Regions from separate parts of the Aquamicrobium sp. YD-1-mutant5 genome, predicted to be linked through region 3. Evidence: predicted binding sites of a transcription regulator. Region 3 holds the regulator's gene; each other region holds the start of a gene.
What was found. The regulator PhoB, encoded in region 3, activates phosphate uptake and scavenging genes when phosphate is short. The targets are predictions, from matches to a motif close to TGTCATNNANCTGTCAT.
Positions count from the first base shown of each region.

Region 1 (7,839 bases), 170 kb from region 3:
GTACCTGCCCTATTCAGGCTTCTCGGCGACGGCCCTCATCGTCTTTGCCATCTTCTACGGGCTCGACTGGATCGCCACGGTGCCGCCGACGCTGCGGCTGGCCAATGAGGGTTTCGGTGATGCGGCGGGTCCGCTGGTGTTCGGCTGGGTGGTGGCCGGCCATCAGGTGGGCGCGGCGGCGGCCGCCTATTTCGGCGGCATCATGCATGAGTTGCAGGGCGACTACGAAATGGCCTTCCTGATTGCCGGGCTGACCGGTCTTGCGGCGGCCTGCATCTCGATGCTGATCGATACCAGCAAGCCGCAAAGCGATCCCGAGCCGCAGCCGGCCTGAGTGAAGAGATCAGCCGGGGAAGCAGGCGAGCGGCACGTTCGGCCACACCGCATCGGCGCAGCCGGCCTCGCGCTGGCGCTCGCGGAAGGCGGAGCTGACCGGGCCGGTCACCATGTGATCGACGCCGTCGGGCGCATCGGCAAAGAGCTGCTGGGCGGCGGTGACGGACAGGACCCTGTCCTCGCTGTCGCCCTTGACTGAGGTCATGGAATGGGCTGCACCGCCTGCGAGGACGGCGGCCATGCACAGCATGGTGAGGCGGAATCCGGTTCGCGCTGCAGTCGGCATGGCCATGTCCAATCGCCTTTCGGAAAGGGTTCACTGTACCCTTGGTTAACGAAACTTTATCGCATCCGGACCCTTAACAAATCGTAAGCGGCGATTTTCTTTGGCTGCTGCCCTTTCGCATTTGCGAAAAAACCTGTAAGAGCGCGCCAACCGAAATTGATGGCGTGGGCGGCCGGACCCGCTTTGGCTGCCGCCGTCAGTACCCCAGAGAAGATACCAATGAAACTCCGTAACATCGCGATCATCGCGCATGTTGACCACGGCAAGACGACGCTGGTCGATGCGCTCCTCAAGCAATCCGGCTCCGTCCGCGACAACCAGCGCGTCGCTGAACGCGTCATGGATTCCGGCGATATCGAGAAGGAGCGCGGCATCACCATTCTCGCCAAGGCGACTTCGGTGGAGTGGAAAGACGCCCGCATCAACATCGTCGACACTCCTGGCCACGCCGATTTCGGCGGCGAGGTGGAGCGCATCCTCAACATGGTCGACGGCGTGATCGTGCTGGTCGACTCGGCCGAAGGCCCGATGCCGCAGACCAAGTTCGTGGTCGGCAAGGCGCTGAAGGTCGGCCTTCGCCCCATCGTTGCCATCAACAAGATCGACCGTCCCGACGCCCGCGCCGATGAGGTCATCAACGAAGTGTTCGACCTGTTCGCAGCGCTCGACGCCACCGACGAGCAGCTCGACTTCCCGATCCTCTACGGTTCGGGCCGCGACGGCTGGATGGCCGCCAGCCCCGAGGGCCCCAAGGATCAGGGCCTCGCGCCGCTGTTCGATCTGGTGCTCGACCATGTTCCGGCCCCGAAGGTCGGCGATGGCCCCTTCCGCATGATCGGCACCATTCTGGAAGCCAACCCCTTCCTTGGCCGCATCGTTACCGGCCGCATCGAAAGCGGCACGCTGAAGCCGAACCAGCCGGTCAAGGTTCTGCACCACGACGGCACGGTTCTGGAAACCGGCCGCGTGTCCAAGATTCTCGCCTTCCGTGGCATCGAGCGCCAGCCGATCGAAGAGGCGCAGGCAGGTGACATCGTTGCCATCGCCGGCCTTTCCAAGGGCACTGTCGCCGACACGTTCTGCGATCCTTCGCTGAACGAGGCGCTGCCGGCCCAGCCGATCGATCCGCCGACCGTGACAATGAGCTTCATCGTCAACGATTCGCCGCTGGCGGGCACCGAAGGCGACAAGGTGACGAGCCGCGTTATCCGCGATCGTCTGCTCAAGGAAGCCGAGGGCAGCGTGGCGCTCAGCATCGAGGAATCCGCCGACAAGGACTCCTTCTATGTGTCGGGCCGCGGCGAGCTGCAGCTTTCGGTTCTGATCGAGACCATGCGCCGCGAGGGCTTCGAGCTTGCCGTGTCGCGTCCGCGCGTCGTCATGCAGAAGGACGAGAACGGCCAGATTCTGGAGCCGATCGAGGAAGTCGTCATCGACGTCGACGAGGAGCACGCAGGCATCGTCGTGCAGAAGATGAGCGAGCGCAAGGCCGAGATGATCGAGCTGCGCCCGTCCGGCGGCGATCGCCAGCGTCTCGTCTTCCTCGCCCCGACCCGCGGCCTCATCGGCTACCAGTCCGAACTGCTGACCGACACGCGCGGCACGGCGGTGATGAACCGCCTGTTCAATTCCTACCAGCCTTACAAGGGCGAGCTGGGCGGACGCACCAACGGCGTTCTGATCTCCAACGAACAGGGCGAGGCTGTCGCCTATGCGCTGTGGAATCTGGAAGATCGCGGCCCGATGGTCATCGATCCCGGCGTCAAGGTGTATCAGGGCATGATCATCGGCATTCACTCGCGTGACAACGATCTGGAAGTGAACGTGCTGAAGGGCAAGAAGCTCACCAACATCCGCGCCGCCGGCAAGGATGAGGCCGTGAAGCTGACCCCGCCGATCCGCATGACGCTGGAGCGCGCACTGTCGTGGATCCAGGAGGACGAGCTGGTGGAAGTGACGCCGAAGTCGATCCGCCTGCGCAAGCTCTATCTGGATCCCAATGAGCGCAAGCGTTTCGAGAAGCAGAAGGTGGCCGGCGCGGCCTGACCGCAGCCAGCTCCATCATCAACAGAAAAAAACCCGGCGTCATCGGCGCCGGGTTTTTCATATCGATTTAAGAACCAGATGACGTCTGGTCAGGTCGCCTCAAAAGATTATGATCGCCGCATCAGCCTGGAGCTTGCGGAATGGACCTGACCTCTCTGCTCATCTTCGCCGCGGCATTGTTCGTTGCCGCCGGCTCTCCGGGGCCGTCCGTGGCAGCGCTGGTCGCGCGGGTCATTTCCACCGGCTTTCGCGGAGTGCTCCCGTTTCTTCTGGCACTCTGGATCGGGGAGGCGATCTGGCTGTCGCTGGCCGTTTTCGGGCTGGCCGTGGTCGCGCAGACTTTCCATCTAGCCTTTCTCATCCTGAAATGGGCTGGCGTCGGCTATCTGCTTTTTCTCGCGTGGAAGATGTGGACGGCGCCCGCTGAGGCGCACGGCGCGCCCCTGCCGCAGGCAGGTTCCTCCCTGAAAATGTTCTTCGCGGGTCTGGCGGTGTCGCTCGGCAATCCCAAGGTGATGATGTTCTATCTGGCGCTGCTGCCGACCATCATCGATCTGCAATCCGTTAGCGTGCTGGGCTGGCTTGAACTGACGCTGACCATGGTCGTGGTTCTGGTCATCATCGATCTCTCATGGGCGCTTGCCGCCGTTCAGGCGCGCCGCCTGCTAAAGAGCCGGCGCGCCATGCAGATCGCCAACCGCATCAGTGCCGGAACCATGGCGGGTGCCGCCGCCGCGATTGCCGGGCGCTCCTGATGGTTCAGCGCATGCACACGCCGCGACGACTTCCTGCGGGCTGAGGCCTGTCATCCAAAAAGCAGCCACCCCTCCGTGATCATATGGCTGTCATTTCGTCAGAAGGACAAAGCATATCATGGCTATTGAGAAAGCCGGATACGACAGAACCGCAACGAAGAGGAGCGCCGGGGCTGGCTCCGGAACCGGCGGCAGACTTCTGGAATATCTGCTGGCCCGGGCACCCGATGAGGACGTCGCGGCCTATGATGAAGCGGATCTGGAACGCGCCGCAGAACTGGCCGAACGAGCCGTCGCAAGCCACAGCAAGGGCGCGAGCACCATCCTGATCGATGCCGGTGGGGACGTCTCGCGGCAGGGCCGCCCCGTAACTGTCATCACCATCGTCAATGACAACATGCCGTTCCTGTTCGATTCCGTCATCGGCGAGATCAACGAGGCGGTCGGGGAAGCGTTCTTCGTCGCGCATCCGGTGCTGAACGTGCGCCATGACGCTGCGGGCGGGGTTGAAATTCTGGGTGACACATGCGCGTCCAGCGAAGACGCCGGTGCCGACCGGCTGAGTGTCATTCAGGTTCATGTCGCACGCATGAACGCGGATGAAGCCTCCCTGCTGGAGCAGAAGCTCAGCCGCACGCTTGAGCAGGTGCGCGCCGCCGTTCACGACTGGAAGCCGATGCTGGCCAGGCTGGATGCGGCGATCAGCGATTTTCGCCATGCACCGGTTCCGCTGGAGCAGGAGGCCGTCAGGGAGGCGATCGCCTTCCTCGAATGGCTGCGCGACGACAATTTCACCTTCCTCGGCATGCGCGAATACAGATACAGCGGCGGCGAGGAAAGCGGCACGCTGGAACTGGCCGACACGGCGGGTCTCGGCATTCTGGGCGATCCCGACGTTCTGGTGCTGCGCCGTGGCACGGAATCGGTGACCACCACGCCGGAAATCCGCGCTTTCCTGCACGGGCCAGAGCCACTGATCGTGACCAAGGCCAACGCCAAGTCGTCGGTGCACCGGCGCATCTATCTCGATTATGTCGGGGTCAAGACCTACACGGCCAATGGCGAGCTTGCGGGTGAACTGCGCATCGTCGGCCTGTTCACGTCCACCGCCTACACGCGCTCGGTGATGAACATTCCCTATCTTCGCTCCAAGGCGAAGACGGTGATCGAACAGTCCGGCCTCAACCAGCTCGACCATGCGGGCAAGGCTCTCATCAATGTGCTGGAGAGCTATCCGCGTGACGAGCTGTTCCAGATTCCGGTGCCTTTGCTGGGCAGGCATTGCGAAGCGATACTCGGTCTGGTTGACCGGCCGCGTGTACGTGCTCTGATCCGGGCGGACCAGTTCGACCGCTTCGTCTCCGTCATTGTCTTCGTTCCCCGCGATCATTACGATTCGGAAGTGCGCGAAAAGATCGGCGTCTATCTGAAAACCGTGTTCGAAGGCCACGTCTCCGCCTTCTATCCGGCTTTCCCGGAAGGGGGGCTGGCGCGCATCCATTTCATCATCGGCCGCTCCGGCGGCAAGACGCCGGAAGTGGATACGGCAACGATCGAGGCCGAAATCCGCGATATCGTGCGCACATGGGAAGATGCGCTGCGCGAGGCGGCCGGCCCCGAAGGCGTGGACCGGCAGGTGACGGAGATCGCCCAGCGTTTTCCGCAGAGCTACCGCAACAGTTTCTCGCCGGACGTCGCGCTCGTCGACGCTGCCCGCATTGCGCAGGTGAGCGGGCGGAACCCGATCGTCATCGACTATTATCGCGACGTCTTCCAGACGCAGGAACAGGCCTCGCTGAAGATCTATCACCATGGCAGCCCGGTGGCCCTGTCGCAGCGCGTGCCGATCCTCGAAAATCTGGGGTTCCGCGTCATCAGCGAGCGCACATTCGAGGTTGACGGAGGCAGCGGGACCGAAGGCGCGGACAAGGTGTTCGTCCACGACATGGAACTGGAGAGCGCCTATGGCCGGCCGGTCGACCTGTCCGACGGCGGCGCGCTGTTCGACGAGGCGTTCCTTGCCGTGTGGCGCGGTGAAATGGACAATGACGGCTACAATGCACTGGCCCAGACGGCCGGGCTCGCCGCCAGCGAAATACTGGTGCTGCGTGCCTATGGCCGCTACCTGCAGCAGGCCGGCATCCCACAAAGCCAGGACTTCATCGCGGCGGCGCTGAACCGTTATCCCGAGATCGCGCGCGGGCTCTACATGTTGTTCGTCGCCCGTTTCGATCCGGCCGCACCGCAAGGCGATGAGGTGGCGGCACGCCATCTCAAGGCCAAGATCAGGGACGCGCTGGAAGATGTTCCCAACATCGATGACGACACCATCATCCGCCGCTACCTCAACCTGATCGAGGCGACGCTGCGCACCAACCATTTCGTCGAGGGCAAGCTGGAGCGCGGCCATTCGCTGGCCTTCAAGCTCGATCCGCGCGCCATAGAGGGGTTGCCCGAGCCGCGGCCATGGCGCGAAATCTTCGTCTACGGCTCGCAGGTCGAGGGCGTGCATCTGCGCTTCGGCCCGGTGGCGCGCGGAGGCCTGCGCCTGTCGGATCGCGCGCAGGACTACCGCACCGAGGTGCTGGGTCTGGTCAAGGCCCAGCAGGTGAAGAACGCGGTCATCGTGCCGGTCGGCGCCAAGGGCGGCTTTTACCCCAAGCGCCTGCCGGTGGGCGGCAGCCGAGATGAGGTGTTCGAGGCCGGCCGGGCGGCCTACATCAACTTCATCTCCAGCATGCTGTCGATCACCGACAACATCGGCACCGATGCGGTGATTGCGCCGCAGGGCGTGGTGCGCCATGATGGCGACGATCCCTATTTCGTCGTCGCCGCCGACAAGGGCACGGCGACCTTCTCCGATACGGCCAACGCGATTTCCGAGGCGCATGATTTCTGGCTGGACGATGCCTTCGCCAGCGGCGGCTCGGCCGGCTACGACCATAAGGGCATGGCGATCACCGCGCGCGGTGCGTGGGAAGCGGTAAAGCGGCACTTCCGCGAAATGAACCGCGACATCCAGACGACGCCGTTCACCTGCATCGGCGTCGGCGACATGTCGGGCGACGTGTTCGGCAACGGCATGCTGCGGTCAGAGCAGACCCGCCTGATCGCGGCCTTCGACCATCGCGACATCTTCATCGATCCCGATCCGGACGCCGCCTCGTCCTTTGCCGAGCGCCAGCGCCTGTTCGGCGTGCCGCGTTCGAGCTGGCAGGACTACGACAAGTCGAAGCTCTCCGCCGGCGGCATGATCGTGTCGCGGTCGCAGAAGTCGATCACGCTGACGCCGGAGGCCGCCGCAGCGATCGGCATCGGCAAGACGGTCGCCACGCCGGTCGAGGTGATCCGCGCCATTCTTGCAGCACCTGTGGACCTGTTGTGGTTCGGCGGCATCGGCACCTATCTGAAGGCGGCCGGCGAAACCAATCAGGATGTGGGCGACCGCGCCAACGATGCCATCCGCATCAATGGCGGCGATGTGCGGGCGAAGGTGATCGGCGAGGGCGCGAACCTCGGCATGACCCAGCGCGCCCGCATCGAATATGGCCTCAGGGGCGGTCGCAGCAACTCCGACGCCATCGACAATTCCGGCGGCGTCAACTGCTCGGACGTCGAGGTCAACATCAAGATCGCGCTGGCCGCCGCCATGCGCAAGGGCGCGCTTGAGCGGCCAGCGCGCAACAAATTGCTGGCTGCGATGACGGATGAGGTGGCGGGGCTGGTTCTGGCCAACAACTACCAGCAGACGCTCGCTCTGTCGCTTGCGCGGCGACGCGGCCTTGCCGACATGGCCCATCAGGCCCGCTTCATGGCGGCGCTGGAAAGCCGTGGCCTGCTCGACCGGGCGGTCGAAAACCTGCCTTCGGCTGCGGTGCTGGCCGAGCGCGAGGCGCGGGGCGAGCCGTTGACGCGGCCTGAACTCGGCGTGCTGCTCGCCTATGCCAAGATCGTGCTGTTCAGCGATATCGTCGCCTCCGAGGTGCCGGACAATCCGCATTTCGGGCAGGATCTGATGAGCTACTTCCCCCATGCCATGGCTGAGAGGTTCGGCGAGGAAATCACCACCCATCGCCTGCGGCGCGAGATCATCACCCGCGTTCTGGCCAATGATCTGGTCAATCGGGGCGGGCCCACCTTCGTCAACCGGCTGATGGAGACGACCGGGCGCAGTGCGGCAGATGTGATGCTGACCTTCGTGCTGATCCGCGAAGGCTTCGGGCTGCCCGCGCTCTACGACGAGATCGATGCGCTCGACAATCGCATCGACGGCGAGGTTCAGCTCGGCCTTTACCAGACGGTCAGCCGGCTGATCTACGTGAACAGCGGCTGGTACCTGAAGAACGATGCCGGCGGCGGCGACCTCGACGAACGCATTGCGAGCCTCAGGACGGCGCGGACGGAACTTGAGCCGAA
Region 1 covers NZ_JCAKKP010000003.1:264,132-271,970, reverse strand. Annotated here, with positions in the region: gene AC5XE7_RS05700 (MFS transporter) at 1-334, shown strand, start outside; gene AC5XE7_RS05695 (hypothetical protein) at 344-628, opposite strand; gene typA (translational GTPase TypA) at 842-2,668, shown strand; gene AC5XE7_RS05685 (LysE family translocator) at 2,809-3,423, shown strand; gene AC5XE7_RS05680 (NAD-glutamate dehydrogenase) at 3,542-7,839, shown strand, end outside.
Region 1: the regulator PhoB is predicted to act here: its motif matches at 3,501-3,517, upstream of AC5XE7_RS05680 (NAD-glutamate dehydrogenase).

Region 2 (7,839 bases), on a different contig from region 3:
GATCGGCCAGAACCTTTTTGAAATTGGCGAACCAGACGAAACGGGAGCGCAGGCCGAACGGGTCCTCCCGCAGCATAGACTGGTACAGCGCCTGTGCGGCAGGGAGATAGAAAAAGACCAGCGTGATGGCAAGCTGGGGCGCCAGCAGCAGATAGGGCAGGACGCGGTTGGGAAATACGACGCGCGGCGTCATGTCCATCTCCTCCGGCTTCTTTCGGTGCAAGCGGGACCATCGGAGCAGAAAGACCGGGTAGTTTCAAGCAGATGGTTCACGCAGGCGGACCCTTCTGTCGCAATGGCAGGCAATTCGGGACTTGCGCGGCAAGGGGGAAACGTTGCGCCATGATGGCGATATGGTCACGCAGAAAGCCGCGAACCCATGGAAAGACGGAGGGCCGGCAAGACGCCGGCCCTCCCTGATCCGGACACCAGCGCCTAGTTGGCGTTGGCTTCCTTGATGGCCGCATTGCCGCGCGTGACGGCAGCGTCGAGCGCCTGCTGCGCGGTCTGCTGGCCGGCGAGCATCTTCTCGAACTCCTCGTTCTGGATATCGCGCACCTGCGGCAGGTTGGCGAGACGAACGCCCTTGGAGTTCTCGGTCGGCGCCTTGCCCATCATCTGCAGGATCGGCGTTTCGCGGCCGGGGTTCTTCTCGTAGAAGTCCGACCCCTTGGTGGCTTCATAGGCCGCCAGCGTTACCGGCAGATAGCCGGACTGCTCGTGCAGGAACTGCTGCACATCGGTCTGCGACAGATAGTTGAAGAAGGCGGCAACGCCCTTGTACTGCTCGTCCGACTTGCCGGCCATCACCCACAGGCTGGCGCCGCCGGGCGTGGTGTTCTGCGGGCCCGCGCCGTCCTCGTCATAGGGGAGCTGGCCGATGCCGTAGTTCATGCCAGACTTGACGATGTCGCCAAGGCCGCCCGACGATTCGGTGAGAATGCCGCATTCGCCGGCGAGGAACAACTGCTTGGCCTCGGAGGTGCGGCCCCCATATTTGAATGTTCCGTCCTTGGCCAGATCGGCGATGGACTGGAAGTGGTTGACGTAGAGCGGAGCGTTGATTTTCAGCTCGACGTCGCCGCCGGCAAGGCCGTTCTCATTGGTGCCGTAGGAAATGTTGTTCCAGGCGGCGAAGTTCTCCAGATGGATCCAGGTCAGCCAGGTCGAGGTGTAACCGCAGGCAGCCGCACCGCTGGTCTTGATCTTCTTCGCCGCTTCGAAAACCTCGCCCCATGTCTTAGGCGGATTGTTCACGTCGAGGCCGGCTTTCTCGAACACATCCTTGTTGTAGTAGAGGATCGGCGAGGAAGAGTTATAGGGGAAGGACAGCATGGTGCCGTCGGGCTTCGAGTAGTAAGCGACGATGCCCGGCAGATACTGGCTCTTGTCGAATTTGAGGCCGGCGCCTTCCAGCACTTCGGCAACCGGGCGGATGGCGCCCTCGGCGGCCATCATGACGCCGGTGCCGACGTCGAAGACCTGAATGATGTCGGGGGCCTGACCGGCACGGAAGGCGGCGATGCCGGCATTCAGCGTCTCGGGATAGGTGCCCTTGAACACCGGAACGACCTCATAGTCGCTCTGGCTGGCGTTGAAGTCCTTGGCGATCTTGTCGACCACTTCGGCATTGGCGCCGGTCATGGCGTGCCACCAGCTTATCTGGGTGGCAGCGATGGCGGAGGCCGAGGAATAGAGGGTGAGTGCGGTTGCAAGACCTGCTGCAATACCCAGAAGCTTCATCTTCATCTCCCGATACATGATTGACCAAATGGAGTTCAGTTCCGCGGTCGGAAGTATGGGGCGAATATGACAGACAGACAACAGCGGCGTGTCGATATGATGAAAGCCGGTTAAGGAGCGTGGAAAACTCCGGCTTTACTTAACGTCATCCAGAGCGGTTTCGATGAACCTGACGGCATCTGGCGTAGACCACTCGGCCGGGCCGTTCATATGGGCAAGCAGGCAACCTTCATCATCGACCAGCACGGTGACGGGCAGGCCGAGCGCAAGGCCCTTCGCCTTCAGCTCGTTGAAAGCGCCCATGGAGTGGTCGCTGTAGTAGGCAAGACCGGACACCTTGATTTCATTGAGGAAGGCCTTCGGCTTTGCGTCGTCGCCGGTATCCACGTTGATGGCGACCACCTCGAAGCTGTCGCCACCCATTTTCTGCTGCAACTCGTCCAGGGCCGGCATTTCGGCACGACAGGGCGCGCACCACGTCGCCCACAGATTGACGAGCACGGTCTTGCCGGCATGGCCGGCAAGCGTAGCCGGCTTTCCATCCGGATCATTGAAGGCAAGACCGGCCAGCGATTGCGGCGGATCCGCCGGCAGCATGGCCGCGACGTGACCTGTCGCGGCAGCGGCCACCTTCTTCGCGCGCTCCGTTTTGGCAGCGCACACGCGATCCTGCGCGGCGATGGCGGCAGTTCCACCCGTTGCATTGTTGCCTTCAAGGCCGCCGCTGACATATACCGCGAGCGCGCCGGCTGCGGCACCGGCCAGGAGGGCCGCAAGAATCAGGCGCGTGGTGGGGAAAAGTTTTTTACCGTCTGCCATTTTTTCAACTGCTCCGGGCACGGGTTATAGAGATGAGCGACAAGAAGGCCAGCAACCAGATGTGGGGCGGACGATTTGCCTCGGGTCCCGCCGCGATCATGGAAGCGATCAACGCCTCCATCGGCTATGACCGCAAGCTCTACGCGCAGGATATAAGAGGTTCGATCGCCCATAGCGAGATGCTGGCCAAAACCGGCATTATTTCGGCAGACGACGGCAAGAGGATCGCCGATGGCCTCGCCGCCATCCGCAGCGAAATCGAGGCCGGAAAGTTCGAGTTCTCAACCAGGCTCGAAGACATCCACATGAACATCGAGGCGCGGCTGGCTGAATTGATCGGCCCGGCCGCCGGCCGGTTGCACACGGCGCGCTCGCGCAACGATCAGGTGGCCGTCGATTTCCGGCTGTGGGTGAAGGATGAGTTCCATCGCGTCGCCGAGGCGCTGAAAGGGTTGATCGCGGCATTCGTGGCACGCGCCGAAGAACATGCGGCCACCGTCATGCCCGGCTTCACCCACCTCCAGACCGCGCAACCGGTGACCTTCGGCCACCATTGCCTTGCCTATGCCGAGATGTTCGCGCGTGACCTGTCGCGGGTGCGCGACGCCATCGAACGCATGGACGAGAGCCCGCTCGGTGCGGCAGCGCTTGCCGGCACCGGCTTCCCCATCGACCGTCACATGACGGCGAAGGCGCTGGGCTTCCGCGAGCCGACCCGCAATTCGCTCGACAGCGTTTCCGACCGCGACTACGCGCTGGAGTTCCTGTCGGTCGCCTCGATCGCCGGCACCCATCTGTCGCGGCTGGCGGAGGAGATCGTCATCTGGTCGACGCCGCAATTCGGCTTCGTGCGCCTGTCCGATAGCTTCTCCACCGGCTCCTCGATCATGCCGCAGAAGAAGAATCCGGATGCGGCCGAGCTGGTGCGGGCCAAGACCGGGCGTCTCAACGGCCACCTGATCGGCCTGCTGACGGTGATGAAGGGCCTGCCGCTGACCTATTCCAAGGACATGCAGGAAGACAAGGAAGCCGTGTTCGATGCGGCCGAGACGCTCGACCTGATGCTGGCGGCGATGACCGGCATGGTCCGCGACCTGACGGTCAACGAAGCCGCGATGAAGCGCGCCGCCGGCTCCGGCTACTCCACCGCCACCGACCTTGCCGACTGGCTGGTGCGGGAACTGGGCATTCCCTTCCGCGAGGCACATCATGTCACCGGGCGTGCGGTGGCGCTGGCCGAAGAGAAGAAATGCGGCCTCGAGAAGCTGACGCTGGAGGATCTGAAGTCCATCCATGAGGGCATCACCGCCGATATCTTCTCCGTGCTGTCGGTGCAGAGTTCGGTGAAAAGCCGGCAGAGCTTCGGCGGCACCGCCCCCGCCGAGGTGCGCCGTCAGGTGCGTTACTGGAAAAAGCGACTGGCCAAGGCTTGAAGCCGGGTGCATTGATCGCCAAACTTGGATAGAACCCGGTCAAGGGTAATCACGGACGGATGAAACGATGACCGCAGGCAGACTGGTTACGATGCTGGCGCTGGTCGCCGCGATGGCGACTGTTTCAGCCTGCGGGCGCAAGTCTGGCCTCGACACACCCTATGAGGCAGCCGTCGAAGCCCGCAAGGAAGCGCAGCGCAACAAGGAGCCGCTGCCGCCGGAACCGCAGAAACCGGACAACGACAAGCCGTTCATCCTCGACAAGCTGATCTGATTTCCGGAAGCTCACCTTGAACCATTTTGAATATCGCGACGGCATTCTTCACGCCGAGGATGTTTCGATCCCGGCGATTGCGGCTGCGGTCGGCACACCGTTCTATTGCTATTCCACGGCAACGCTGACCCGTCATTTCAACGTGTTCAGCCAGGCTTTCGCCGGGCTCGACACGCTGGTTTGCTATGCGCTGAAGGCCAATTCCAATCAGGCCGTGCTGAAGACGCTGGCAAAGCTCGGCGCCGGAGCCGACACGGTCTCGGAAGGCGAGATCAGGCGCGCGCTTGCCGCCGGGATACCGGCCAGCAGGATCGTGTTCTCTGGCGTCGGCAAGAAGGCCGGCGAGATGGATTTCGCGCTTGAGGCAGGCATCTACTGCTTCAACGTGGAATCCGAGCCGGAGCTGGAGCTTCTTTCGCAACGCGCCATGGCGCTGGGCAAGGTGGCTCCCGTCTCGTTGCGCATCAACCCCGATGTCGATGCGCGTACCCACGCCAAGATCTCCACCGGCAAGTCGGAGAACAAGTTCGGCATTCCCATTTCCCGCGCCCGCGAGGCCTATGCCCGCGCAGCAGCCCTTCCCGCCATCAGGGTGAGCGGCGTCGATGCGCATATCGGCAGTCAGATCACCGACCTCCAGCCTTTCGACGACGCCTTCACTCTGATGGCGGAGTTGGTTAGCCAGCTCCGGGCAGACGGCCATGACCTCACCCATGTCGATATGGGCGGGGGACTTGGCGTTCCCTATCAGCACGACAATTCCCCGCCGCCGCTTCCCGTGGCCTATGCGGAGATCGTGCACAGGCATTTCGCCGATATCGGTGCCAGGCTGGTGTTCGAGCCGGGGCGGCTGATCGTCGGCAACGCCGGCATCCTCGTCACCGAGGTGATTTACCTCAAGGAAGCTGAAGCGAAGAATTTCCTGATCGTCGATGCGGGCATGAACGACCTGATCCGCCCGACGCTCTACGAAGCCTATCACGACATCCGCCCGGTGACGGAACCGGCCGCCGATGCCGAATGGCTGAAGGCCGACGTGGTCGGGCCGGTGTGCGAGACCGGCGATTATCTCGGCCTCGACCGCAACCTGCCGCGCATGGCACCGGGCAATCTGGTCGCCGTCTACACCGCCGGCGCCTATGGGGCGGTGCAGTCGGGCACCTACAACACCCGCCCCCTCATCCCGGAAGTTCTGGTCGATGGCGACCGCTTCGCCGTCGTGCGCAGACGCCAGACCTATGAAGAACTGATCGGCCTCGACACGCTGCCGGACTGGCTCTGAAAGGGGACCGGAACAGTGCGGGCCGCACTGCCGGAGAGGCGGCGATCCGATCACGTTTTCGGGAACCCGCCTCGCCTTCGCCGTCTTTGCTGGTAAACTCGGCAAGCTATCACTGGCAAAGAGGCCATGCCTTCGTGGCCGGCAGCGGAAAGGCCGATGACTGACCGTCCCGATGCAAGCACCCCTGCGAGACTGACCCCGGGATTACCGGGGCGTCTTATTCTGAGCCGCATGGGCACCCGCGCGGCCATGATCGCGGAGCGGTTCTGGCCGCTGGTGCTGCCGCTCGTTCTGGTCGCCGGGCTGTTCGTCAGCCTGTCTTGGTTCGGCCTCATGGCCCGCCTTTCCGACTGGCCGCGGGTCGCGGTGATGAGCGCGTTCGCCCTCGCCGCGCTGGTTGCGCTGTGGCCGCTGCGCTTATTCCGCGTGCCCTCGACCGCCGAAGTCGACCGCCGCATCGAAGCAGCGAACGGGCTTGCGCACAGTCCGTTGCGGGCGCTCACCGACCGGCCGAGCGGAACGCAGACGGCCTTCAGCGAAGCGCTGTGGCGCGAGCATCAGAAACGCATGGCCGGCCGGCTCGGCAATCTCGATGCCGCCCTGCCCGTTTCCAGAGTGCCGGATCGCGACCCATGGGGCCTTCGCGCCTTGGTGGCGCTGTTGCTGTTCGTATCCTACGCCTTTTCGCTCGGCCCCATGGGCGGCAGCCTTTCCGACGGTTTCCGCGCGACTGCCGTGCGTGAATCGCTGGCGGCGCGCATCGATGCCTGGGTGACGCCGCCTGCCTATACCGGCAAGGCGCCGATGTTCCTGAATGCGGACGCCAATCGCGCTGTTTCCCTGTTCACGGTGCCCGCCGCTAGCACGGTTTCGCTGCGCGTTACCGGCGGATCGGGCTCGGAGACGCTGAGCTTCATACCTGCCGACGGCAAGGAAGTGGCGATCGAGCCTGCTTCGCCGACGGCGGAAGACGGGAACCCCGGCCCGGCCGCCGAAGGCGTGAGGCAGTTTGCCGGAACGCTCGGTCAGTACGGTGAACTCGTTCTGCGCTCCGGGCGCAGCGAGGTCGCGCGCTGGACCTTCGCGGTCACGCCGGATACGCCGCCGACCATTCGCTTTGCAGGCGAGCCGAAGCGGGCCGCCAATGGCACGCTCGAACTGCAATACGAGATCGAGGACGATTACGGCGCGGCCTCCGCAGCAGTCGAGTTCAGGCGGGCCGAGCTGCCGGCAGCCGGTGCGCGTCCGCTCTATGACGAGCCGGAAATGGCGCTGAACCTGCCCCGGCGCGGCTCGAAAGCCAATACGGCGAAAACCTCGAAGAACCTCACCGAGCATGTCTGGGCCGGCCTGCCCGTCACGCTGACGCTGGCTGCCACCGACGACGCCGGACAGACAGGGCGCAGCGAGACCGTCACCATGGCGATGCCGGAAAGGACCTTCACCAATCCTCTGGCCCTTGCGGTGATCGAGCAGCGCCGGCTGCTTGGCCTCGACGCCAATGCGAAGCAGCGCGTGCTCGACCTGATGGATGCCGTGACCCTGCGCCCCGAGGACACGTTCGACAGCCCGACTGCCTATCTGGGCCTGATGAGCGCGCGCAGCCGGCTCCGGCTGGCGTCCGGCGACGATCAGCTTCGCGACGTGGTCTCCTATCTGTGGCAGGTGGCGCTCGGCATCGAGGACGGCAGCCTTTCGGATGCGGAACAGCGCCTGCGGCAGGCGCAGCAGGCCTTGCAGGATGCGCTGCAAAACGGAGCATCGGATGAGGAAATATCACGGCTGATGCAGGAACTGCGTCAGGCCATGAATGATTTCCTGCGCGAATTCGCCCAGCGCAACCAGAACCAGAACAATGCGCGGGCGCCGCAGAACGGGCAGGAGATGCGCCAAAGCGATCTCGACCGCATGATGGATCAGATCGAGAATCTGGCCCGCTCCGGCAACAGCGAACAGGCGCAGGAACTGCTGTCCCAGCTTCAGGAGATGATGAACAACCTCCAGATGGCCCAACCCGGCCAGCAGGGTCAGGGCCAGCAGGGCGACGAGTTCAGCCAGCAGATGAACAAGCTGGGCGAGATCATGCGCCGCCAGCAGGAGATGATGAACGAGACGTTCCGCATGGACCAGATGCAGCGCGGCGACAATGGCCGGATGGGAGACGACCAGCAGGAAGGGCTGGACGGCAACCAGAACCAGCAGGGACAGGGCGGCATGACGCCCGGGGAACTGGCTGACGCGCTCAGGCAGTTGCAGGAGGGGCAGGGCCAGCTCCAGAAAGACCTCCA
Region 2 covers NZ_JCAKKP010000004.1:155,156-162,994, reverse strand. Annotated here, with positions in the region: gene ugpA (sn-glycerol-3-phosphate ABC transporter permease UgpA) at 1-193, opposite strand, end outside; gene ugpB (sn-glycerol-3-phosphate ABC transporter substrate-binding protein UgpB) at 436-1,743, opposite strand; gene tlpA (thiol:disulfide interchange protein TlpA) at 1,879-2,562, opposite strand; gene argH (argininosuccinate lyase) at 2,595-3,995, shown strand; gene AC5XE7_RS08465 (lipoprotein) at 4,063-4,269, shown strand; gene lysA (diaminopimelate decarboxylase) at 4,286-5,551, shown strand; gene AC5XE7_RS08455 (TIGR02302 family protein) at 5,708-7,839, shown strand, end outside.
Region 2: the regulator PhoB is predicted to act here: its motif matches at 1,810-1,826, upstream of ugpB (sn-glycerol-3-phosphate ABC transporter substrate-binding protein UgpB).

Region 3 (7,839 bases):
GCTCAGAAACGGTGCGCAACGTCATCCTGCCGGCAGCGCTTCCGGGTATCGTCGGCGCGCTGCTGCTGACGGCCTCACGGGCGATCGGTGAAACCATGATCGTGGTGCTTGCCGCAGGCGTGGCCGCCAACCTCACCATCAATCCGGGTGAGGCGATGACCACCATCACCGTCAAGATCGTCAACCAGCTGACCGGCGACCTTGAATTCACCTCGCCGCAGACGCTGGTGGCCTTCGCCCTCGGCATCACCCTCTTTGTCATCACGCTCGGCATGAATGTGCTGGCGCTCTACATCGTGCGCAAATATCGGGAACAGTACGAATGACCGACATCCCGTTCGACAACACCGTGACGGCCACCGCTCCGGCCCGCCGCGACATCGGCCTCAAGCGCCGCTACCGCGCCGAGCGCAGGTTCCGCTTCTACGGTATCGCGGCAATCGCCATCGGCATCTTTTTCCTCGGCGCCCTGATGTTCACGGTCATCAGGGGTGGTTATACCGCCTTCTGGCAGACCTCGATCAGCCTGCCGGTTACCTTTGATGCCGGCGTCATCGACCCGGAAGGCAAGCGCGACAGCGATGCCAATGTGCTGGCTACCGCCAACTATCCGCTGCTGGCGCGCAATGCTCTTGCCGCAAAGCTAGGGCTGGATGTCGAAGCCGAGGAGAACAGGGCTGACCTGCGCCTCCTGTCCGGCATGATCTCGCAGGGCGTGCGCACGCAACTCCGTGACATGGTGATCGCCGATCCGTCGATCATCGGCACCACGCAGAATGTGTGGGTGCTGGCTGCCGCGGACGTCGACTCCGCCCATAAGGGCCAGATCGACATGTCGGTTCCCGAGTCGCGCCGCAAGGTCAAGGACAAGCAGGTCGCCTGGATGAAGACCCTGACCGCCGACGGCGCCATGGTCGAGCGTTTCAACCGCGGCCTGTTCACCTTCGGCGCATCCAGCCGGCCGGAAACCGCCGGCATGGGCGTGGCGCTGATCGGCTCGGTCTACATGATGCTGATCGTTCTGGCGCTGGCGCTGCCGATCGGCGTGGCGGCCTCCATCTATCTGGAGGAGTTCGCCCCGAAGAACCGCTGGACCGACCTGATCGAGGTCAACATCAACAATCTGGCGGCCGTGCCTTCCATCGTGTTCGGTCTGCTCGGCCTTGCGGTGTTCGTGAACTTCATGGGATTGCCGCGATCGGCCTCGCTGGTCGGCGGTCTCGTGCTGACACTGATGACGCTGCCGACGATCATCATCGCCACCCGCGCGGCCCTCAAGGCTGTGCCGCCCTCGATCCGCTCCGGTGCACTGGGTGTCGGCGCCTCGAAGATGCAGACCGTGTTCCACCACGTTCTGCCGCTTGCAGCCCCCGGTATTCTCACCGGAACCATCATTGGTCTGGCGCAGGCGCTGGGCGAGACCGCTCCGCTGCTGCTCATCGGCATGGTGGCCTTCGTGGCCGACTATCCCGCCACGCCGATGGACCCTGCCACCGCGCTGCCCGTGCAGATCTACATGTGGGCGAACGAAGCCGAACGTGCCTTCGTGGAACGCACTTCCGGCGCCATCATCATCCTCCTGCTTTTCCTTGCCGCGATGAACCTGGCCGCGATCCTGCTGCGCCGGCGCTTCGAACGGCGCTGGTAATTAAGGAACAAAGATCGTGAACATTATGAGCGAAGCAACTCTGGAAAATGCCGTGAACGCCAAGGTGGCCGCCGTCAACGAACCCATCAAGATGCGGGGCGAGAAGGTCGGCGTCTTCTATGGCGACAAGCAGGCCCTGTTCGATGTGGATCTTCTGGTCCGCCAGAATCAGGTGACGGCGCTGATCGGCCCATCGGGCTGCGGCAAGTCCACCTTCCTGCGCTGCCTGAACCGCATGAACGACACCATCGACAATGCGCGGGTGGTGGGCAAGATCACGCTCGACGGCGAGGACATCTATGACCGCGACATCGACGTGGTGGAACTGCGGTCGCGCGTGGGGATGGTGTTCCAGAAACCGAACCCGTTCCCGAAGTCGATCTATGAGAATGTCGCCTATGGCCCGCGCATTCACGGTCTGGCCCGCAGCAAGGCCGACATGGATGCGGTGGTGGAATCGAGCCTGAAGCGCGCCGGCCTCTTCAACGAGGTCAAGGACCGCCTGCATGATGCCGGCACCGGTCTTTCCGGCGGTCAGCAGCAGCGCCTGTGCATTGCGCGCGCCATCGCCGTGTCGCCTGAAGTGATCCTGATGGACGAGCCCTGCTCGGCGCTCGATCCGATTGCCACCGCGCGCGTCGAGGAATTGATCGACGAGCTGCGCGAGAACTACACCATCGTCATCGTTACCCACTCCATGCAGCAGGCGGCGCGCGTCTCGCAGCGCACGGCCATGTTCCATCTCGGCAATCTCGTCGAGGAAGGCCCGACCGAGAAGATGTTCACCAACCCCGACGACAAGCGCACGCAGGACTACATCACCGGCCGGTTCGGCTGAGTCTTACTGCGGCCATTCCAACAGACGAGGAACGTATAATGGGTGCTCATACGGTGACCGCCTTCGACGACGATCTTGGCGAGATCGAAGGGCTGGTGCGTGACATGGTCAGCCTGGCCGGGTCCATGGTCGATGAGGCGACACAGAGTCTGATCGTGCCGGACAATGCGCTGGCCCAGCGCGTCATCTCCGAGGATGCGGTGATGGACGAGTTGCAGCGCCGTCTGGACGACCGCGCCATCACGCTGATCGGCAAGCGCCAGCCGATGGCGCAGGACCTGCGTGCCATCGTGGGCGCGATCCGCATGGCCGGCGATCTCGAACGCATTGGCGATCTGGCCAAGAACATCGCCAAGCGCGTCGATGCGGTGGGGCAGTCGAGCGTGCCGCGCGCCTTCGCCCGCTCCATCGAAGACATGTCCGAACTGGTTCTTGAGCAGGTGCAGGGCGTCATCGACGAATATGGCGCGCGCAACCCGGAAGGGCTGGTGCGGCTGCGCGACGAGGACGAGCTGGTCGACGTCAAATACACCTCTGTGTTCCGCGAACTGCTGACCTACATGATGGAGGACGCGCGCAACATCACGGCCTGCACGCATCTGCTTTTCTGTGCGAAGAACCTGGAGCGCATTGGCGACCACGTGACCAATATTGCCGAAAATGCCTATTATGTGCTGACCGGCGAGCAGTTGCCGGCTCATCGTCCCAAGCAGGACGAGACTGGCATACCGGCACCTGCGGTTTGAAGCAGGATCGAGGAGACGAAGCATGATCGCACCCCGCATCATGGTGGTTGAGGACGAAGAGCCGTTGGGCGTGCTTCTGCGCTACAACCTCGAAGCCGAAGGCTATCAGGTCGAGATCGTCACACGCGGTGACGAGGCCGAGTTGCGGCTGCAGGAAAATGTGCCGGACCTTCTGGTGCTCGACTGGATGGTGCCGGCGATCTCCGGCATCGAACTGTGCCGGCGCCTGCGCATGCGCGAGCAGACCGAACGGCTGCCCATTATCATGCTGACTGCGCGCGGCGAGGAAAGCGACCGGGTGCGCGGCCTTTCCACCGGCGCCGACGACTATCTGGTCAAGCCCTTCTCCATGCCGGAGCTGGTGGCGCGGGTAAAGGCGCTTCTGCGTCGTGCTAAGCCCGAGGTGCTGTCCTCTGTGCTCAAGGTGGGCGACATCGTGCTCGACCGCGAGCAGCACCGCGTCTACCGCAAGAAGAGCGAGATCCGGCTGGGGCCGACCGAGTTCCGCCTGCTCGAATTCATGATGCAGCATCCCGGTCGCGTCTTCTCGCGCGGACAGTTGCTGGACAATGTCTGGGGCGAGACGATCTACATCGACGAACGCACAGTGGATGTGCATGTCGGGCGGTTGCGCAAGGCGGTCAACACCGGCCGCATGCCCGACGTGATCCGCACCGTTCGCGGTTCAGGCTACGCGATCAGGGAAGAGTGACGGGCAGAGAAGAGTGACGCGCGGCCGGGCCGTCCTGCAGGGACCGTCCGCCGGCAAAAATCCTGTCATCGACGTAAGTCAGCGCGCGCATGGCACAGCCTTCGCGCAGCAGGGCGATCTGGTCCGGCTCGATGCTGAAGCTGATCGAGCCGGAATGCTGGCCGCCGGCAGTGCGCGCGATGGCATCGCGCAGGGCCGGTTCGATCAGGTCGAAGGCGGCTGCATTGAGGCCGACCAATGCCACCGGGGCAGGGTCGATAAGCGCAAACAGGCTGCCGAGGCCGAAGCCGAGCGCTTCGCCTGCGATGCGGAACGCCTCGCGCTCGCGCCCTTCATGGTCCCGGGCCGCGTCCGCCAGCGCCTGCATCTCCGCTTCCCCGATATCGCCCCGCGGTTCCTCGTTCTGGTCATGGCCGGCGGCGCTGCGCCAGATGGCGTAGCTTCCTGCATAGGCTTCGATACAGCCGCGCCGCCCGCAACGGCATAGCGCCCCGTCCGGCCTATGGATCATGTGCCCGAATTCGACGCCTGAGGAATGGGTGCCGGTGAACATCTCGCCCTTGAGCACCAGCCCCATGCCGATGCCGTGCGAGAGCAATATGGCGATGAAATCGTCGCGATAGCGGGCCGGATCGCGCCAGCGCAGCGCCTCGGCCATCATGTTGCAGTCGTTCTCCACCGTTACGGGAACAGAGAATTCCGCTTCCAGAATGTCGGCGAAGGGGATGTCCGTGTGCGGGGTGATCGGAGACCACAGCATGGAACGCGCTTCCGCGTCGGTGATGCCCTGAACGGCAAAGACGATACGCAATGGCGGGCCAGCCTTTGCGGCGGGGTGAGCAAGGCATCGTTGAAGCACTGCCACACATTCGCCGATCAGCGCCTCGCGGGAGAGGGCGCGCGTGTCGAGCCGCAACTGCTCTTCGTCCAGAACAGATCCCGAATAATCGAGCCGGACGGCGGAGAGGTTGTTGAGGGAAAGCATCAGCGTCACCACGCTGGCTGCTGCGGGGTCGAGTTCGAGCCCGATCTGGGGCCTTCCGCGTCTGAGGGCAGGGGCATCATCCTGTCGGGCCTCCGCCAGAATGCCCTCGGCGATCAGGTCGGCGGAAATAGCGGAGATGGTGGAATGGCTGAGACCCGTGATAGTCGTGATTTCGGTGCGGGAAACCTGTCCGCCACGCCGCGCGGCCGAAATCACCATGGCGCGGTTGCGCCGGCGCAGATCGTCGTGCCGCATGCCAACAGTCATTACTGTACTCTTCCTCCCTGCGTGCCGACGTTGAATAGCAGGCCGTGAACTTTGTCAGAAGCGGCGAAGGCTGTCATTATTTAATTCGGGTTTCGAAATAATTCACGGACGGTCAGAAAATCCGTTGACACGGTCAGGTCGTTGCGCCACATTTTTTCGAGGCTCGAAAAAAGTCCTTGCCCCGACTTGTTCACCGGCATGGCTTGTTCACGGGTCACAACGTCGCGCCCATGGGCGCAGGGAGGAAATCATGAGGAATTTTACGGCTGCCATTCTGGCGGGTGTCGCCTTGTCTCTGACGCTTCCCCTCGCCGCACAGGCGAAGGACAAGGTCATCGGCGTGTCCTGGTCGAATTTCCAGGAAGAGCGCTGGAAGACCGACGAAGCGGCGATGAAGGCCGCGATCGAGGCGGCGGGCGACAAGTACATATCGGCTGACGCGCAATCGTCCGCCTCCAAGCAGCTCACCGATGTCGAAAGCCTGATAAGCCAGGGCGCCAATGCTCTCATCATTCTGGCGCAGGATGCCTCGGCCATCGGTCCGGCTGTTCAGAAGGCGCTCGACGAGGGCATTCCGGTCGTCGGCTATGACCGCCTGATCGAGAACAGTGATGTTTTCTATCTCACCTTCGACAATAAGGAAGTGGGCCGCATGCAGGCCCGCGAGGTGTTCAAGCTGAAGCCGGAAGGCAACTATGTCTTCATCAAGGGCTCCGGTGCCGATCCCAATGCCGACTTCCTGTTCTCCGGGCAGGTCGAGGTGCTGAAGGAAGCGCTGGATTCCGGCGCGATCAAGAATGTCGGCGAGGCCTATACTGATGGCTGGCTGCCGGCCAATGCCCAGAAGAACATGGAGCAGTTCCTGACCGCCAACGACAACAAGGTCGATGCGGTGGTGGCCTCCAATGACGGCACTGCCGGTGGTGCGATCGCCGCACTTCAGGCGCAGGGCCTTGCCGGCTCGGTGCCGGTTTCGGGTCAGGATGGCGACCATGCCGCGCTGAACCGCATCGCGCTCGGCACCCAGACCGTGTCGGTGTGGAAGGATGCGCGCGAGCTTGGCAAGAATGCCGCCCAGATCGCCAGCGAACTGGCCGACGGCAAGGAAATGACCGCTATCGCCAATGTGCAGGACTTCACCACGCCCGGCGGCAATACGGTCAAGTCCGTATTCCTGACGCCGATTGCGATAACCAGGGACAATCTCAACGTCGTCATCGATGCCGGCTGGATCACCAAGGATGCGGTCTGCACGGGCGTTGCGGCAGGCAGTGTCGCTGCCTGCGACTGAGCTGTCCAGTTTACGGGAAGCGTTGGGGTGCCTGCGCTTCCCGCAGGATATGGCTGTCTGCGGTGCCGCGCCCGGCATGAAACCCTCAAATTTCCGAAGCGATTGGCCGGGCCGGGGCGTTTGCTGTCCCGGTTTGCAAGACCGCTGTGCACTTTTGCCGGATTTGGTCTAGCATGATGGTGCGGCGCATTTGACGGCCAGAACCGGCCGGTGGGAGGAAACCATGAGTGATGCGACCTCGGCAGCGACGGGCGACCGGGCGCGGGAGGCCGATCTCGGGCCGCTGGCGAAGTTCCTCAAGGCGACGGAGCTCGACACCCGCATGCTCGGCATGCTGGGGGCGCTGGTGCTGATCTGGCTCCTGCTTCACTTTCTTTCCGGCGGCCTGTTCCTGACGCCGCGCAACCTGTGGAACCTCTCGGTCCAGACATCTTCCGTGGCCATAATGGCAACCGGCATGGTGCTGGTCATCGTGCTGCGCAACATCGACCTGTCGGTGGGCTCCATGGAGGGCATCGTCGGCATGGTCATGGGCGTGCTGCAGGCGCAGATCCTGATCCGCGTGTTCGGCTTTTCGCTGGGCGATCCGTGGATCTGGGTGATCGCCCTTGCCTGCGGCATCCTTGCGGGGCTCCTCATCGGCGCGTTGCAGGGATTCATCATTGCCTATCTTGAAGTGCCGGCCTTCATCGTCACCCTTGGCGGGCTGCTGATCTGGCGTGGTGCCGCGTGGTGGGTGACGAGCGGGCAGACCGTCGCGCCGCTCGACGCAACATTTCAGCTGATGGGCGGTGGACCGCTGGGCGCTATCGGCGCCAGCTGGAGCTGGGTCGTGGCCGTGGCCGGCTGTCTTGGCGTCGCCTTTCTGATGGTCAGTGGCCGCCGCCAGCGCCAGCGGTTCCGCTTCCCGTTGCGGCCGGTATGGGCCGAATTGCTGCTCGGGGGCGTCGCCTGCGCCGCCATTGTGGGCGCGGTGTGGGTCGCCAATTCCTATCCATGGCCGGTGGGCATCGTGAGACGCTATGCAGCGGCGCAGGGCATCGAGGTGCCGGAAGGGGGGCTGTTCATCGCCCATGGCATCGCCATTCCGGTGCTGATGGCCGTCGCGGTCGGCATCATCATGACCTTCGTGACCAACCGCACCCGATTCGGACGTTACGTGTTCGCCATCGGCGGCAATCCGGAGGCGGCTAACCTCGCCGGCATCAACACGCGCTGGGTGACCATGAAGGTGTTCATGATCATGGGCGTGCTGGTGGCGATCAGCGCAGCCATCTCCTCGGCCCGCCTCAACGCGGCGACCAATGCGCTGGGCACGCTGGACGAGCTTCTGGTCATCGCGGCGGCCGTCA
Region 3 covers NZ_JCAKKP010000003.1:94,920-102,758, reverse strand. Annotated here, with positions in the region: gene pstC (phosphate ABC transporter permease subunit PstC) at 1-326, shown strand, start outside; gene pstA (phosphate ABC transporter permease PstA) at 323-1,648, shown strand; gene pstB (phosphate ABC transporter ATP-binding protein PstB) at 1,665-2,486, shown strand; gene phoU (phosphate signaling complex protein PhoU) at 2,525-3,232, shown strand; gene phoB (phosphate regulon transcriptional regulator PhoB) at 3,255-3,944, shown strand; gene AC5XE7_RS04730 (ROK family protein) at 3,931-5,196, opposite strand; gene xylF (D-xylose ABC transporter substrate-binding protein) at 5,447-6,487, shown strand; gene AC5XE7_RS04720 (sugar ABC transporter permease) at 6,711-7,839, shown strand, end outside.

Region 4 (7,839 bases), on a different contig from region 3:
ACCCTTTCCGGCCTCTGCAACAAGAAGCGGGTTCACGTCGAGTTCACAGAAGCGGGGGCCGATGTCCGATACGATCCAGCTGATCCGCGACACGGCCTGGGCAGCGGCATCGATGTCGAGTTCCGCGCTGCCCCTGAAGCCCTGCATCAGCTTTGCGATCTGCAGGCTTTCGATCATCGATCGTGCCTTCTTCTCGCAGACAGGGGCCATCGCCACCGCCACATCCCTGAGCAGCTCGACCAGAACGCCGCCGGCGCCGACGATGATCATCGGGCCGAACTGCGGATCGTTGCGGGCGCCCACCAGCAGTTCAACCTTGCCGGTGCGCATTTCCTGAACCAGAAAACCCTCGATACGCGCATCGGGAAGCTTCTGCGCGATGGATGCGCCCATCTGCGTTACAGCCCGCGCCACATCATCAGGCGTTTCGAGGCCGAGCACGACCCCGCCGACGTCCGATTTATGCACGATATCAGGAGAGACCACTTTCACCACGAAGGGGCCATCCAGCAGCGCCGCCGCTTCGCTCGCCTGTTCGGGAGTGCCGACGATCTGGCCGCATGGCTGTCATGGAACACGCAAGACCAGTCCCTGTAAACGCGCCGGCGAACGCGCTCGACGTAAAGAACCTCTGCGTCACCTATGGCTCGGCAAACGTCGTGAACGATGTCAGCTTCTCGGTCGCACACGGAGAATGCCTGGGCCTCATCGGAGAATCCGGCTCCGGCAAGAGCACCATCCTCAAAGCCCTCACCGGAACCGCTCCGGCCGCCGGCATGATGGAAATCCTCGGCATGCCGGCCTCCGCAAGGGCCAGAGACAAGCGGCACACGCGCAGTGTGCAGATGGTCTTTCAGGACCCTTATGCGGCGCTGCATCCTCGCCATTCTGTCGAGCGGATTCTGGAGGAGCCGCTGGCGATACAGGGCATCGGCGACCGCGAGGCGAAGATCCGCGCCAGCCTGGCCTCCGTCGGCCTGCCGCTCGGCTTCCGCTTCCGATATCCGCATCAGCTGTCAGGCGGGCAGCGTCAGCGCGTCGCCATTGCGCGCGCCCTCATTCTCGAACCCGAAGTGCTGCTGCTCGACGAGCCGACTTCGGCGCTTGACGTATCGGTGCAGGCCGAAGTTCTGAACCTGCTTGCAAAGCTCCACCGTGAACGCGGCTTGACGATGTTGTTTGTCGGGCACGATCTCGGGGTGATCGCCCATATGTGCGCCCGCGTCATCGTGCTCAACAAGGGCGAGCTGGTGGAGACCCTGATGCGCGACCAGATCTATTCCGGTCAGGCCACCCAGCCCTACACGCAGCAACTGCTGCGCGCCACGAAGCTGGAGCAGCGTTCCGCAAACCGGAACATCGCGTAGAGCATCCTGCAGCCAGATGGAGACATCCGGCGTCGCATGAATGCGGCCAAACAAAGAGACAGAGCATTTCTGAGAAAAGCAGCAATGCTCCACGTAGCCGCAAGGACCTTTCTCTCCGCAATGCGGCCGCAGCGATGCGGGCGGCCGCAGCCGTCATATGCATGTAACCAGCTGATGATAGTCGGCCCGGAACGGTAGGTGCGAGATTCCGACATCCGGCGCAGGGTGGAGCTTCACGCACGGATCGCGTTCCAATCCGGACCTGGAGAGTTTCATGGATTTCGACAACAGCAGCGCGGTATCCTGGCTAAGAGCCGAGATGGAGGACGCCCTCGACGAGGATTACGAACTCGAACTGTCCGAACCCGCGCTTTCGGCCGAACTGGCGAAGATCTACAAGAAGGCGCACCCCGACTCCCTCAATCGCCAGACCTATTTTCTGGAGCTGATCCGGCTTCAGTCCGAGCTCATCAAGCTGCAGGACTGGGTATCGCACTCCGGGGAGAAGATCGTCGTGCTGTTCGAGGGGCGCGATTCCGCCGGCAAGGGCGGCGTCATCAAGCGCATCACCCAGCGGCTCAACCCGCGCATCGTGCGGGTGGCGGCCCTGCCAGCGCCCAGCGACCGTGAGAAGACGCAGTGGTATTTCCAGCGCTATGTGCCGCACCTCCCCGCCGGCGGCGAGATCGTGCTCTTCGACCGCTCCTGGTACAACAGGGCCGGCGTCGAGCGGGTGATGGGCTTTGCCACGCCGGAACAGGTCGAGGACTTCTTCAACGACGTTCCCGAATTCGAGCGCATGTTGTTGCGCTCGGGCATCCGGCTGGTCAAGTACTGGTTCTCGATCACCGACGAAGAGCAGCAGATGCGTTTCATGATGCGCATCCATGATCCGATGAAGCAGTGGAAGCTGTCGCCGATGGATCTGCAGTCGCGCGTGCGCTGGGAACAGTACACCAAGGCCAAGGAAGAGATGTTCGAGCGCACCAGCATTCCCGAAGCGCCCTGGTACATCGTGGAAGGCAATGACAAGAAGCGGGCACGGCTGAACTGCATCGATCATCTGCTCAACCAGATCCCCTATCAGCCGGTGCCGCACGAGGAGATCAGCCTGCCGGAGCGCGTGTTCAATCCCGAATATGAACGCGCCACGCTGCCGGGCGAACTCTACGTTCCGCAGAAGTACTGAACAGGGGGGCGGGGTCAGAGCCGGGAGGACGACGCCTGTTGACGCCCTGCCCCGGGCGCTGTCCATAATGCGGCAGTTCCGCTTGGGGGGCGCCAACAGTGCCTGTCGTCCGGGCTATATCGCAAGTCAAGCAAGGCGCAGCTCGCATGATGCCGGAAACTGAACTCAAGCTCGAACTGACGCCGGACGATGCCGACGATTTACTGGCCTGCAATCCGTTCGCACAGGAGGCATCCCTGCTGCGGCAGCGGGCCATCTACTTCGACACGCCCCGCAACGACCTCGCAGCGGCCGGCTTCACGCTCAGGGTCAGGGAGGCGAACGGCGCGCGTATCCAGACGGTGAAGGCCGGAGGTCCGGCGGCTGGCATGTTTGTTCGCCGGGAGTGGGAGCGGTCCGTACCGGATGATCGGCCGGTCTTCGATGACACCCTGCCGTTCGTCTCCATGCTGGGCGCGAAGGTGCAGGACATTCGCCCGGTTTTCGAAGTCCATGTCGGGCGCATGATCTGGAACGTCGTTCAGGATGACGCGACGATCGAGGTCGCGCTGGATCGCGGCGAGGTCATGGCCGGGGACCGCCGTTCCTCGCTGTGCGAGATCGAGCTTGAGCTTAAAAAGGGGAACCCGGCGGCGCTGTTTGCCCTTGCCCGGCGGCTGGGAGATCTGGTGCCACTGCGGCCGGGGGTCCTCAACAAGGCCGCGCGCGGCTACAGGCTGCTTGCCGAGGCGCCGCGGGCGATAAAGGCCGAAGCCGTGATGCTGCACGCCGGGATGAGCGCCGAGGATGCCTTCCAGGAGATCGCCGCATCCTGCCTGCGTCATTTCCTCCTGAACGAGCCGCTGCTGTCGCCCGGCAATCCCGAAGCGCTGCATCAGGCGCGCGTGGCCCTGCGCCGTCTGCGCTCGGCATTGTCGATTTACAGGGAGATGCTGGAGGATAGCCGGTTCGCCCGTTTGCGGGACGAGTTGCGCTGGCTGGCCGGCAGTACGGGCGACGCCCGCGATCTCGACGTGCTGGCTGCACGCGGTGCCGAAGACGGGTTGCGCGCCCGGATCGAGGTGGCGCGGACCAGCGCTTATGAGCGGGCCATGGAGGCCCTGAACTCACCGCGCGCACGGCTGCTGATGCTTGATCTTGTCGAATGGCTGGCGTTCGGCGGATGGCGGACCACGGAAGCCGCCGCGGCAATCCGCGCGCAACCGGTGCGCGACTTCGCGGCCTCCGCGCTCGACCGGTTTCGCCGCAAGGTCAAAAAGGGCGGCAGGGACCTTGCCGAACTTGACGACGAGACGCGGCATGAAGTGCGCAAGGATGCCAAGAAGCTGCGCTATGCGGCCGGCTTCTTCGGCTCCCTGTTCGACACCCGCCGCCAGCAGCGCCGCTTTCGGCGTTTCGTCGACGCTCTGGAGGTGATGCAGGACCGGCTGGGCACCCTGAACGACCTTGCCGTCCTGCCCCGGCTGCTGGAACGGCTGGACCTTGCGCCTGACGAGGTGGCCGGCATGCTGACCTCAACCGGAAAAGAAAGCCTGACCGAAGCGGCGGAAGCCCACGATGCGTTCGTCGATGCAAAGCGCTTCTGGCGATAGCTCTTCGGGATCGACGGGAAGAAAGAACTAGTCCCTACGCGCCATGCCCCGCAAGTACCCGTCCTGCGCTCAGGGCCGGGGCTCTGTGCCGGACCGGTGTATCGCTTCTGGCGGCGGCTTTCACCCTGTCGACCCAGTCGAGATAATATGCCAGCCCGAACTGGGCCGCGATGCCGATCACGAGCAGGCAAAGGTCGTAGCCGACGCCGCCGGCATGGACCATGCGCAGCATCTGCGCGGCCAGCGCCAGCACGGTCCCGGCGATGAAAACCGCCAGTGAACGGCGGCCAAGGACGGCCAGAGGATTGTCGGCCCGGAACCGCACGCGAACCGCCGAACACAGGGCAAGCACAAGATAGGTCACCGCCAGAATATGCAGCAGGCGCGCCAGCGACAGATAGGTCTTGTCGAAGCCGCCGAGGACCGGCGAAAGGCCGAACCATGTCACCTGACCCCACAGGGGCGAGTGAACCCACGCCAGCGCCGCGATCACATAGGCGCCTGCCAGTGCAACGCCCCAGCGACTGACGGGAAATGCACCCGTCCTGCGCACATGGATCGCGCCGGTGATGCCGATCGCGAACAGAAACTGCCACGACAGCGGATTGAGAAACCACTGGCCGGCTTCCGGATAATTGCGCGGCGCGATCTGCCACAGGCCGGCAGCCAGCCACAGCACGCCGCAGGCACCGAGCGTCGTGCCCGGCCAGCGCAGCGCGCCATGGATGATCAGCGGCGCCGCCAGCAAAAGCAGCGCATAGACGGGCAGGATATTGTTGTAGCCGATCTGATGGCCGAGCGTGATGATGCCGATCATCGCCTCCGGCGTTCGCTCCATCACCGGCCCGATATTGATCTGCGAAAGAAGTTCGGGGCGCTTTGCGTACACTGCGCCGAGGCAGAAAAGCGCGATGCCGGCCATGGTGACGACAATATGGGACACATAGAGCACGCCTGCCCGCCGCCACATTCTCAGCGTCAGAGTGGCGCGCTGCCCGGGCACGAATCGCGTTCCATAGGCAAGCGCGATCGAAATGCCGGACACCAGCATGAAGATCTCGGTCGCGTCCGAGAAACCGAAATTCTTGTAGGTAAAGCGCTCCAGAATGTTGCCGGGAACGTGGTTGATGAAGATGGTCAGCAAAGCCAGCGCCCGCACCATGTCTATGCGCGCATCCCTGTGCGCCGTCATGCCAGTCTTCATGAGCTGTCCTTCCGATATGTTCGACGGCGCTATGCCACACTGCTTGCAGGCATCCATGACAAACCGGAGAAATCGGACCTAAAACAGGACCGGCATCGTTCAACTTTGGACAGCCTTGAAAACATTTCGTTTTGAAGCCGGCAAACCCGCCGAAGCCCACGCAGGACCGTCACATGCCGAGAACCTCGGAACTTCATGAAGAGCTTGCCTTCGGCTACCGGCTGCATGAACCGGACGCGCCGGACGGTTCATGGGTCATTCTTCTCCATGGCTCCGGCACGGACGAGACGGTGCTTGTGCCCTTCGCCGCGCAGGTTTTTCCGCAGGCGCGGCTGATGGCTGTGCGCGGACGCATCGTGCAGGAGGAAAGCCGGCGCTGGTTTACCCGCCTCACGCCGGTCGCGTTCGATCAGCACAGCATCCGCAGCGAGGCGCAGGCTTTCGCGCGCTTCCTTGTGCAGGCGGGCCGCGAACATGGGTTCGACCCTGCCGATGCGGTGTTTCTGGGCTATTCCAACGGCGCCAATCTGTTGTCCAGCCTGCTGTTCCTGCACCCGGGGCTGGTCCGCCGGGCCGTGCTGATGCGCGCCATGCCGGTGCTGGACGCACCGCCGCCGGCCGATCTTTCCGCCGTGTCGGCGCTGGTGCTTTCGGGCAGGAGGGACACGACCTACGGCCCCTATGCCGCGCCGCTGGCGCAGCAGCTGCGCCGCGCCGGCGCGCGGGTCGAAGCTCACGCGGTCGACTGCGGCCATGAGTTTTCCGAGCCGGACGCAGCGCTCATCCGCAACTGGCTGAAGCCGTGACCGCGGCCGGGTAAGCCTCGCGCATGCAAGGCGCAGCCGCCCGCAGCCCCGGCGGAGAAAATGTCAGCAAACCATTATCGCTCCGTCATCAAAAGGAATCGCAAGAGTGCCTGAATAGTGATGAAACCGGAGGGGCATCGTGTTTTCACTCGAAGGCCGCAAGGCGCTCATCGTCGGCATAGCGAACCGTGAATCGATTGCGTGGGGCTGCGCCCGGGCCCTTCGCGCGCAGGGCGCCGATCTCGCCGTGACATGGCTGAACGAGAAGGCTGAAAAGTTCGTCCGGCCCCTCGCCGAAGAGCTGGAAGCCGAAATTCTCATGCCGCTCGACGTGACGGTGCCGGGCTCTGACGAGGCGGTCTTCGCGGAAATCGCCGGACGGTGGGGGCGGCTCGACATCCTGCTGCATTCCATCGCCTTCGCGCCGAAGGCCGACCTTCACGGGCGGGTGGTGGATTGCTCGGCCGAGGGTTTCAGTCTGGCGATGGACATTTCGGTCCATTCCTTCCTGCGCATGATCCGGCTGGCGGAACCGTTGATGGAGGGGGGCGGATGCTGCCTTTCCGTCTCCTTCCTCGGCTCGCGGCGGGTGGTGGAGCACTACAATGTCATGGGGCCTGTCAAGGCGGCGCTGGAAAGCGCCACCCGCTATGCCGCCGCCGAACTCGGCGGCAAAGGCATTCGCGTCCATGCCCTGTCGCCCGGACCGCTGGCAACCCGCGCCGCATCCGGCATCGACCATTTCGACGCGCTCCTCGATCAGGCCGCCACCCGCGCACCGACACGCCGGCTGGCCACCGTCGACGATGTCGGCGCGATGGCCGTCTATCTCGCCTCGGACGAGGCCCGCAACCTGACCGGCGGTGTCCATGACATCGACGGCGGCTTCTCGATTGTCGCCTGAAGGATCAATCACCATGGCAAGCGTCTTCGAAATATTCGACCCGAAGCTTCAGCCCGGCGTTCCCCGCGCCCAGAGCGATGCGCTCCACATCATGGAGGCCGGCATGGCCAGCGCGCGCGCCGAGGTCGGCGCCGCCTCGCAAACCGGAGAAATCCAGACCATGGCGGCCGCCAGCCATGCGCACCGCATCCTTGAAAGCCACTCGGCCCGCACCCGCCGCCTGATGGAAGCCGGCGCCGACCTGATCTCCGGGCTGCACAGGTCGCAGGCGCAGCACGGCCTGATCGGCAGCCTGCTCGAATATCAGCGGGATGCGGCTGAACGCGCCGTGCTGACCGCCGACACGCTGCGCAAGCGCGGCGACATCTTTCTGGAGCACGAGGCGGCCGATTGCCCGCCGGTGCTGATCTACGACTACGAAGTGGTGATGGACGGGCGCGACCTGCCCTATCCCAGCAACTACATGCTGCTGAAGATCCTGCCGCCCGAAGGCGTCGTCATCGACGATACCCGCCGCCCCTACATCATCATCGACCCGCGCGCCGGCCATGGCCCCGGCATCGGCGGCTTCAAGTCCGACAGCCAGGTGGGTGTTGCACTGCGCGAGAGCCATCCGGTCTATTTCGTCGCCTTCCGCTCGCGCCCGGAGCCCGGCCAGTATCTGTCCTACGTCACCCGCGCCGAGGCCGCCTTCGTGCGCGAGGTGATGCGCCGCCATCCGCAGGCGTCGAACCCGGTCGTCACCGGCAACTGTCAGGGCGGCTGGGCCACCCTGCT
Region 4 covers NZ_JCAKKP010000002.1:95,736-103,574, reverse strand. Annotated here, with positions in the region: gene AC5XE7_RS03170 (acetate--CoA ligase family protein) at 1-552, opposite strand, end outside; gene AC5XE7_RS03165 (ABC transporter ATP-binding protein) at 561-1,367, shown strand; gene ppk2 (polyphosphate kinase 2) at 1,642-2,556, shown strand; gene AC5XE7_RS03155 (CYTH and CHAD domain-containing protein) at 2,703-4,148, shown strand; gene AC5XE7_RS03150 (OpgC family protein) at 4,183-5,352, opposite strand; gene AC5XE7_RS03145 (alpha/beta hydrolase) at 5,526-6,158, shown strand; gene fabI (enoyl-ACP reductase FabI) at 6,298-7,062, shown strand; gene AC5XE7_RS03135 (DUF3141 domain-containing protein) at 7,076-7,839, shown strand, end outside.
Region 4: the regulator PhoB is predicted to act here: its motif matches at 1,519-1,535, upstream of ppk2 (polyphosphate kinase 2).